2 linked regions of the Paraglaciecola sp. L3A3 genome follow. The protein of the gene in region 1 interacts with the protein of each later gene in a pairwise test. Links are inferred from orthologs where the notes say so. Each region holds a gene or a part of one and is shown in the gene's direction. Other genes may lie near its edges.

Region 1 (4,757 bases):
ACTAAGTGTGCCGGATCATCAGCAGGCATAGTGTTGTCATAACCCCATCCGTAAACAGTAATAAAATTAGCCCCACTATCAGTATCAAATCGGTAGCCAATCACTCTATTTTTGTCACCATAATGCCAGCCTGGGCCGCCTACATAATTGTAGCCACCACCTTGCCAGCTGACATTAAACTCGCCGTTGGTTTTCATGGTTAAGGATGTGGAGCCGCCATCTTTCCAATGAGTAAAGAAAAAGTCACCAATATGACCCGTGGCATGATTTTGTTTAAGGGTAGTGGTGTCATTGAATTTTTGGGTGTAAGCCACAAATTTCTCTATCTTTATGATTGGGCTTGACGATATAGATTTGTCGCTAGAAAGTGATGTTTTCTGTTCTGAAGAACAACTTACTAGCGTCCCACACGCAACAAGTAGGGCTACCATATTTTTTGTTAAATAACGTTTCACTCAGCTCTCCTTCGAAATGACTTTTTATTAAAGATTTCCGTTAGCACTAAAAGACAGAAAATTCCTAAAAGTAAATGATTTTAATTGTGTGTCAGAAGACTACATGGGTAAGTTATAAGGCTTCAATTACCTTTGGACGTTTCGCTGTTACAGATATTTATTTCAATATACAAATGGCAGCTTTAAGTTCTGGGTATATTTTAAACGAATATAGCGATATGATGACTTTATGTCTTTATAACGAGTAAACTTTATGCAAAGCTCCCCAAAAAAAGCGTCATGGTGGCAAGTATTTAAAAGTGTTGCGGCAAGTGTCCTAGGTGTGCAAAGTAGCGAAAATTATAAAAATGATTTTGAGCAACCGACTATAGTACCTTTTGCAATTGTTGGAGTGTTATTTGTTTTAGGTTTGATTGGTATATTATTATTGTTGGTTAATCTAAGTGTGTAGTTTTTAACCTTCTCTTTTTTTAATCACATATTATTTGTGTCTACTTTCTTTTCAAGCCAATTATTAAATAATCCGTAGTCTTCCCATATACAGCTGCTGTGGCATAATGCCGCCCATAATTTTTCTACTTTTCCAATCAATATGAAAATATATTACGAAGACAGTATGCCTTATGCGGCTGAGTTTTTCTCTGATTTGGGTGAAAGCATTGTCTTTTCACACAAAACTATTAATCCCGAAATGATTGCCGATGCTGATGTTTTGTTAGTGCGTTCAACGACTAAAGTGAATCATGAATTATTACATTCTACTGATAAGCTCAAATTTGTAGGTACGGCTACTGCTGGCACAGATCATGTGGACCAAGCTTATCTGCAAACACGTAATATTCCTTTTGTATCTGCCGGTGGCTGTAATGCCGTGGCTGTAGCTGAGTATGTGTTGAGTACTTTGTTTGTTATGGCTAACAAGCTAGATTGGCAAGTGGCTGAAAAAACTATCGGTATTATTGGTGCTGGCCATGTAGGTACCGCTTTAGCTAAACATTTGTCGGCCTTGGGCATTCAGTACAAACTATGTGATCCACCTTTACAAGATACTGGTGATCCAAGAGATTTTGTTGCTATGCAAGATATTATGCAATGTGACGTGATCAGCGTACATGTGCCTTGGATTAAAGAAGGGCGGTACAGAACTGAAAATATGTTCGATAAAAACCGTTTATCTCAACTAACAGAAAACCAAGTGTTGATTAATGCCTGTCGCGGCGAAGTGTTAGATAATCAAGGGGCGGTGGAGTTATTTGCAGCCGGTCATAAATTAAATTTGGTTTTAGATGTGTGGGAAAGTGAACCCAATATTAATTTACAACTTATCGACCATGTGGCCTTAGCCACTGCACATATAGCGGGTCATACTATTGAAGGTAAAGCCAGAGGCACAGAAATGCTTTACCTAGCCTTATGCCAACAATTGAATATTCAGCCTAATAAAAAGTTAAGTGACTATTTACCTGTGGCTGAACCTAGTGAAATAGCAATAAACAATAAAGATGAATATTGGCATGTTATTCGAGATTTAGTACTCAATGTCTATAATATTGAACAAGATGATAGCCAATTTCGGCAGTTAGTGGATAGTGGAGAACAATTTAGATATATCCGAAAACACTATCCTATAAGAAGAGAGTTTTCAGCAATTAAGGTTAATGCTGGAAATTTTCCTCATTCGAAGGCAATCTACGGCCTAGGATTCTTGGGGTAAACCCTAGAGAATAAAAATAGTAGTAAAAAACCATATAATTTAATTTTTTAGGAGTAATGTAAACATGTCTCGGGCCTTTGATGTCGCTGTGTTGGGTGCTACTGGATTAGTAGGACAACATATGATCGAAATTCTTGAAGAGAGAGGATTTCCGGTCAATAAACTTTATCCATTAGCGAGTGCACGTTCTGCCGGTGGTAAGGTGACCTTCAAGGGAAAGGAAATTACAGTTTTGAATGCTGATGAGTTTGATTGGAGTCAGGTTCAAATTGGTTTCTTTTCTGCCGGTGGTGATGTTTCTGCTAAATTTGCCCCTATGGCGGCAGAAGCGGGTTGTGTGGTTATTGATAATACCTCACATTATCGCTACGAACCTGATATCCCTTTAGTTGTGCCAGAAGTTAATCCTGAAGCATTAGCCGATTTCCGTAATCGTAATATTATTGCTAATCCTAATTGCTCAACTATTCAGATGATGGTTGCCTTGAAACCCATTCAAGATGCTGTTGGTATTGATCGTATTAACGTATCAACTTACCAAGGTGTATCTGGAGCAGGTAAAACTGCAATGGATGAATTAGCCAATCAAACAGCAGCGTTATTAAGTGGCAAAGAAGTGAAAGTCGACGCTTTTAGTCGCCAAATCGCTTTTAATGTTATCCCACAAATTGATGTATTTACTGACAATGACTACACCAAAGAAGAAATGAAAATGGTGTGGGAAACTAAGAAAATACTAGGTGATGAAAGCATTTTAGTTAATGCTACCGCTGTGCGTGTTCCAGTATTTTTTGGTCACGGTGAAGCGATTCATTTGGAAACGCGTTCACCTATCGATGCTGAAGCGGTTAAAGCCCTGTTAGCTGATGCCCCTGGTATCGAGCTTAGAGCAAATAGAGAAGAATTCCCCACCCAAGTGGGTGATGCTAGCGGTAAAGACGCTGTATTTGTGGGTCGTGTTAGAAATGATATTTCTCACCCAAATGGTATTAATATGTGGGTTGTTTCTGACAACGTACGTAAAGGTGCAGCACTAAATAGTGTACAGATAGCTGAAGTACTTATACGCGATTATATGTAACGATTAGTTGTTCTTAAAACATTAGTATCTTAAACCGGAAATCTTTGATTTCCGGTTTTTTTATGTGCCTATTAATAATACCAATCCGCATTGATAAGTGTGCACTCAGCGAGAATTTAAATGAGCTTAATTAAGGCGCTTGAATGAAGGAATAGTGGTGCTCTTTTGAGTTCGAGCAACACAGAGTAAGCTCATTTAAAACTCGCCTGAAAGGAATGCCCCAGCGGCTTTTGCCCTGCGTTCTCGGTATTTGAAAGGGAACAACCATTCCTGCAAACCGACGCCTTGTTCAAAAACCGCTGGATGCATTCTGAGAGATCACTTATCAATATGGATTGGTATAATATTCTAGCTGAGCGATTAATTATTTGTTGGAGTTGGTATTATATCTGAAATGAAAAATAGCTAGAGAATTTGTGACAAATTGTTAATGAATTTAGGGTGTATGTTTATTGGTACACTTTATGGTGCGCTGCTCTATAATGGGGCGTTGGGAGGTGTTTTTGAAGCTGAGATAGCTTTTTAGTCGTGTTTTAGCTAATTAATTTGTAAAAAAGTGTATCTTTTTAATAACAGCTGATAATCTCTAAATCTTGCCTTGATGAATGTATGTACATTATCAAAAAATGCAAATGGATTAAGGGATTAGAATGTTGAATAGTTTCAAATTAGTATTTTTATTTGTCTGTGTTATCAATATTAGTTTCTCAGTTGCTGCTCGTGATATTGAGGTTAAAGGTCTTGGCGCCATCATAGATAATAATGTTGCTGATGCCCGTAAAAATGCTATAGAAGACGCTAAACGGATCGCTGTAGAACAACTATTGGGTAGTTATATTAGTGCCAGAACAGAAACTAATAACTTCATGCTTGCCTCAGAGAAAATATACTCCACAGCCAAAGGTCAGCTCGATCGCTATACAATTATTAACGAAAAAAAAATAGATGAAGATACTTATCAAGTTAATATTAAAGCGTTTATTGATGAGCAAAAAGCGACAACTAGCGTTAATCAACAACTTAAAAAATATAAATGGTATAAACAACCTTCTATTGCAATTGCTCTGGCCAGTAATCAGGGGGAGCATGCTCTAACAAGTTACTCTTTTTTTGTCACTGAGTTAACAAAAAACCTGCAAAAAATTGGTTTTACTGTTATCGATACTGCTATTAACTCTTCTGTTTCACCTACATTTATTATTCGTTCTAACATTTCTGCTATCGTTGCAAAAAGCCAATTTCAAGGAATGGAACTGAGTTCTAATCAGCTTTCTATTTCTAGTCAATTACTCAATGCACAAACGGGAATTGCTCTTTCTAGTTCGGCTGAGTCTGCTAAATCAGCGGGTTCTAATAGTTTGAGCGCATTTCGAAAAATGGCTGTCGATCTATCCTATAGAGTGGCCCAACGAATCAATCTAGATACTAAAGTGGTGTGGTTAAATGACACTTCACAAACAGTCATGATTCATTTGTTAGCAAATAATACTGATCAATTGCAAGCTAT
Region 2 (4,701 bases), 3.9 Mb from region 1 along the record:
ATCACACCATCGGATGCTAAAATTGTTTCAGCTAACTTTATATGGCGCTTAGGATACATTTTATCAATAGCGGTACCTAAAATAGCAACTGTAATATGTTTACCTAATAATGCCCCTTGGTGCGAAAAACCATCTATGCCTAAGGCTAAACCACTGGTTACTGTCCAGCCTTGCTCGCTAAGTTGATGAGCAAATCGCTGAGCATTTTCTTTTCCTTGGGTACTTGGGTTTCTGCTACCAACCATACCCAACTGGTGACGACTTAAATGTTTATAGTTGCCGTAACCATATAGCACAGCAGGTGGACTAGAGATTTGTTTGAGTAATTGCGGATAATCAGTATGCTCGAAATATAAAATAAAACGATTCGCTGCAGCCTTTAGCCACTGCAGGCTTGTATTTATGCGGTTTTGGTCAGGACGACAGATTATTTCCACTTGTTGGCTATTGAAGCCTAATTGTTCTAGCTGTTTAGCCGGTAATAACAATAATTGACTAAGTGTCAGCCCATGTTTTTTTTGCAACTTAAGTAAACTGGCAACAGAAAATTTGGGTATCTGTGTCAGTTTAAGCCAATCTAATAAAGCATCAGATTCTTGGTAAGCCTCAATAAATTCAACATCCTGTTGCACATTTTCTCCTTAGCTCATGGTTTAGCGACTATCATTCCTCTTTTAATAACTTTAGCTGACTCAGTAATAAGTGCATAACTGGCATTCTCAAATGTTTTGAACACCAACACCTCGCCTACTTTAATTGCTGGTTGTTCAATTTCGTCACCACGATTAAAGGCACTACGAATGGCATTACTTTCGCCGGCGTATTTAGGCGTATAACCGTCAATAATATTAGGACCTTGGCTATATATTCCCATAACCGTGCCCGCGTCTAGGTGGTCACTGCCAATGTCTAATATCACAACATTGTATTTACCTAATAGGTTATGTTGTTCTAAATCACCAATAATATAACCATTTTGTTGTTCCGCAGCTTGAAGAGTAATATCACCTATGTTTAAGTTTTTATAAGGAATGATCCTGTCGCCACGCTTAATTTCTAGAACTGCTTGGTTGATTTTAAGTAAGTTTTCTTTCTTTAGCTCACTTTTGATTGGCTGAGCTTTAGCTAGATGTCTAACCTGCAAACCAATCAGCTTACCTTGCATGTCGTATAACTCATTTTGCGCTCTAATAATCTGGTAATCACCTTTAGGTTTGTCTATTGATTTACCTAAAACTAAATTATCTGTTTCATAACGCACAGCCCCTTCGTGATTACCCAACACATAAGGATTTTTTTCATATGAATCTGCAGACATTATCATTTCATTTGTGATGTAAGGGCTAATAACTGACCAAGGTAAAGCAGGAATAGCCTGCGCTTGTTTAATTTTTTTTTGCCCTTCAGGAGACAGTTTCATTCGTACTTTAGCTTCATCTCGAACCAAATCAAGGACTATATCCCCCTGATTATTCTTGGTTAAACGCAACTCATCTCCTGGGTAAATTAGATGAGGATTTGATATATGTACATTAGTTCTCCATAACTCAGGCCACAACCAGGGTTTTGACAAATACATATTTGAAATGTCCCATAAGGTGTCTCCCTTTTTTACTACGTAGACTTGAGGAGCTGAATCTTTTATGTTTAATACGTCGGCAAATGAAACAAGCGGCAATAAAAACGCAATTGCGAGTAGCTTAACTAATCTTTTAATCATCATTGTTTAATACACCTTGATGCAGTCACTGTTATGTTTTCGATCCATTTAAGCTAGAATAGCCCATGCTGAAATGGTTTAAATAGCTTAATCTATTTGATCGTATAGCAAATAATACACAGACCAATACAAATGGATACTTAGTTACCTAATGTCGCTATTGGTTTAATCGGTTTCAGAGTCACTATTTATGTGGCTCATTATAGTTGAATAATAGAATGGCAATATTAGATGTTTTGCGTTTTCCTGATGAGAGATTACGCACAGTCGCAAAAAAAGTAGACAAAATAGATAGTGCAATAACGACCTTAGTGAACGATATGTTCGAAACTATGCGTGAAGAAAATGGCATAGGACTAGCCGCCACCCAAATCAATGTTCATAAACAAGTTGTGGTGATGGATGTATCGGAAGAACAAGATAATTCGCTGGTATTTATTAACCCAGAAATCACCCATATGGATGGTAAAACCATAAGTGAAGAAGGTTGTCTGTCAGTGCCAAATAACTTTGCTCAGGTTGAACGAGCTGAAAAAATCACTGTTACTGCACTCGATAAGAAGGGTGAAAGTTTTACTATGGATGCAGAAGGCTTATTGGCCATTTGTATTCAACATGAACTCGATCATTTAAAAGGTAAGTTATTTGTTGATTATCTATCACCATTAAAACGCCAACGGATCAAAAAGAAACTTGAGAAAGAAGCTAAGTTAGCGGCCAAAGGGTAATTTTAAATTGAGCACACGGTTAAAAGTCATTTTTGCAGGCACGCCTGAATTTGCAGCTTTGCATTTACAAGCGTTAATTGATTCTGAACATGAAGTAGTTGCAGTATACAGCCAACCAGACCGCCCTGCTGGCCGTGGAAAAAAACTGCAAGCCAGTGCAGTGAAACAATTGGCTGTCGAACACGAGATTGCGGTTTATCAACCTGAATCATTAAAAACGCCAGAAGCTCTGCAAGAACTAGCGGCATTACAAGCTGACATAATGATAGTCGTTGCATATGGGCTTATATTACCCAAAGCAGTGCTTGAAACACCTAAGTTGGGTTGTCTAAATGTGCATGGTTCTTTATTACCTAAATGGCGTGGAGCGGCTCCTATTCAACGCTCTATTTGGGCTGGCGATAAAGAGACGGGTGTAACCATAATGCAAATGGATCAAGGACTAGATACAGGTGCTATGTTGTTAAAACATGCCTTGCCAATTGAACCTGACGATACCAGTGCTACCTTATATCAAAAATTATCTGTAATAGGCCCACAAGCTTTAATAGATACCATAGAACAGTTACCTCAGCTACAAGCTGAGGTACAAGATGAAACGTTAGCCTCTTATGCCCATAAATTATCTAAAGAAGAAGCGAAAATAGATTGGCAATTAGATGCCTATCAAATTGAAAGGAACATTCGTTCTTTTAACCCTTGGCCGGTCGCTTTTTTTAACGTTCAAGATACTAATGTAAAAGTATATTCAGCTGAAGTTGTTGAAAAAAGTCAAGAAAATATTCCATGCGGGCAAGTTATCAAGGCTGATAAGGCTGGCATCTTAGTTGCGACTGGAACGAATCAATTATTACTAAAAACATTACAACTACCGGGGAAAAAACCTATAGCCGTTGCTGATGTTTTAAATGGCCGCGCAGATTGGTTTGCTCAAGGTGAAATTTTACGATGAATATTTTTAATCTAAGCAGTCAGCTATGAAAAACCATAAAGGTCGTCAAGTTGCCAATTTACGCGCTGATGCAGCCAAAGTCTTATTTCAAATTCTTGAAGAAGGTCAATCAGCTAGAGAATGTTTACCTCTCGCTCAGGCTCAGTTAAAAGATCAAGACAAAGCTTGGTTGCAAGAGATGGTCTACGGGGTGTTACGCCACCTACCGATTTTGCAGTTTTGGTTAAGGCAACTGCTAGATAAACCATTAAAAAACCGTTTTAAAATAACCGAACATCTGATTATGTTAGGTTTTTATCAGCTCGCTTTTAGTCGTGTCAGCCAACATGCCGCTGTTTCTGAAACTGTAGCGGCCTGCCAGTCATTAAACACATTAGCAATGAAGGGCTTAGTTAATGCCATTCTGCGTACTTTTATTCGTGAAGACATGGCAAACCAAGCAGCTCCTAATGAACAAATAGCCTCGGGGTTACCCAAGTGGTTATACAAAAAATTAGAGAATGCATACCCAACACAACTTGCTCAACTGGTTGATAATATGCAGATTAAAGCGCCTATCTGGTTGAGAGTTAACACCCAGAAAATAACTATTGCTGAATTTAAACAAGCCTTATCTGCAGAAAATATTGAATTTCAAACTTCAGAAAATCATATAAGCGGACTAATTTTAGCTAAAGGTTGTGACGTGACTACACTGCCTGGTTTTGCTTTAGGCTGGTTTGCAGTACAAGATGGTGCAGCCCAATTAGCGGCAGAATATTTAAATCCTCAAGCTGATGAGAATATTTTAGATTGTTGCGCTGCTCCCGGCGGCAAAACTTGTCACATGATAGAGCTACAGCCAAACGTCAAAAGTATTACTGCACTAGAAGTGGATGCCTATCGAGCACAAAGGATCCAAGAAAACTTCGACCGCTTAGGACACAAAGCGACAATCATAGTCGGTGACGCTAGCCAACCTAATAGTTGGTGGGACAACAAACAATACGAGCGAATATTACTAGATGCCCCCTGCTCTGCTACAGGTATTATAAGACGCCACCCAGACATAAAATGGTTACGTAAAGCAAAAGATATAGAAGTATTGGTTGAGCTGCAAAAGCAAATATTAGCTGCAGTTTGGTCACAATTAAAACCAGGTGGCACATTGTTGTATGCCACTTGTTCGATTTTGCCTGAAGAAAACCACTTACAAATAAGTCATTTCTTATCAAATACCAGCGATGCAATTCTGGATACAAGCTTCAATAATGACTCAGTTGACAAACCAGGCAGACAAATTTTTCCAGGAGACCAACAAA

What was found. Proteins that work in one complex are often made in the same cells at the same time.
Region 2: the proteins of GQR87_RS16120 (region 1) and def interact in binary tests that used the Escherichia coli proteins (3 or more experiments, as listed by UniProt). The link is inferred for Paraglaciecola sp. L3A3 from one-to-one orthologs.

What each region holds. Positions count from the first base shown.
Region 1 is NZ_CP047023.1:3,881,793-3,886,549, reverse strand. Bases 1,292-4,241 are described here. They hold GQR87_RS16120 (aspartate-semialdehyde dehydrogenase), read left to right. Parts: upstream 1,292-2,233; coding sequence 2,234-3,250; downstream 3,251-4,241. Other genes in these bases: GQR87_RS16115 (flagellar assembly protein T N-terminal domain-containing protein), read left to right, coding at 3,901-4,241; GQR87_RS16125 (4-phosphoerythronate dehydrogenase), read left to right, coding at 1,292-2,169. In the rest of the region: GQR87_RS16135 (glycoside hydrolase family 11 protein), read right to left, coding at 1-455; GQR87_RS16130 (DUF2970 domain-containing protein), read left to right, coding at 709-906; more of GQR87_RS16125, read left to right, coding at 1,048-1,291; more of GQR87_RS16115, read left to right, coding at 4,242-4,757.
Region 2 is NZ_CP047023.1:22,104-26,804, reverse strand. The notes cover bases 800-3,693. They hold def (peptide deformylase), read left to right. Parts: upstream 800-1,938; coding sequence 1,939-2,448; downstream 2,449-3,693. Other genes in these bases: rsmB (16S rRNA (cytosine(967)-C(5))-methyltransferase RsmB), read left to right, coding at 3,426-3,693; fmt (methionyl-tRNA formyltransferase), read left to right, coding at 2,456-3,400; GQR87_RS00095 (LysM peptidoglycan-binding domain-containing protein), read right to left, coding at 800-1,723. Outside these bases: DNA-processing protein DprA, read right to left, coding at 1-632; more of GQR87_RS00095, read right to left, coding at 647-799; more of rsmB, read left to right, coding at 3,694-4,701. UniProt on the Escherichia coli protein: Removes the formyl group from the N-terminal Met of newly synthesized proteins. Requires at least a dipeptide for an efficient rate of reaction. N-terminal L-methionine is a prerequisite for activity but the enzyme has broad specificity at other positions.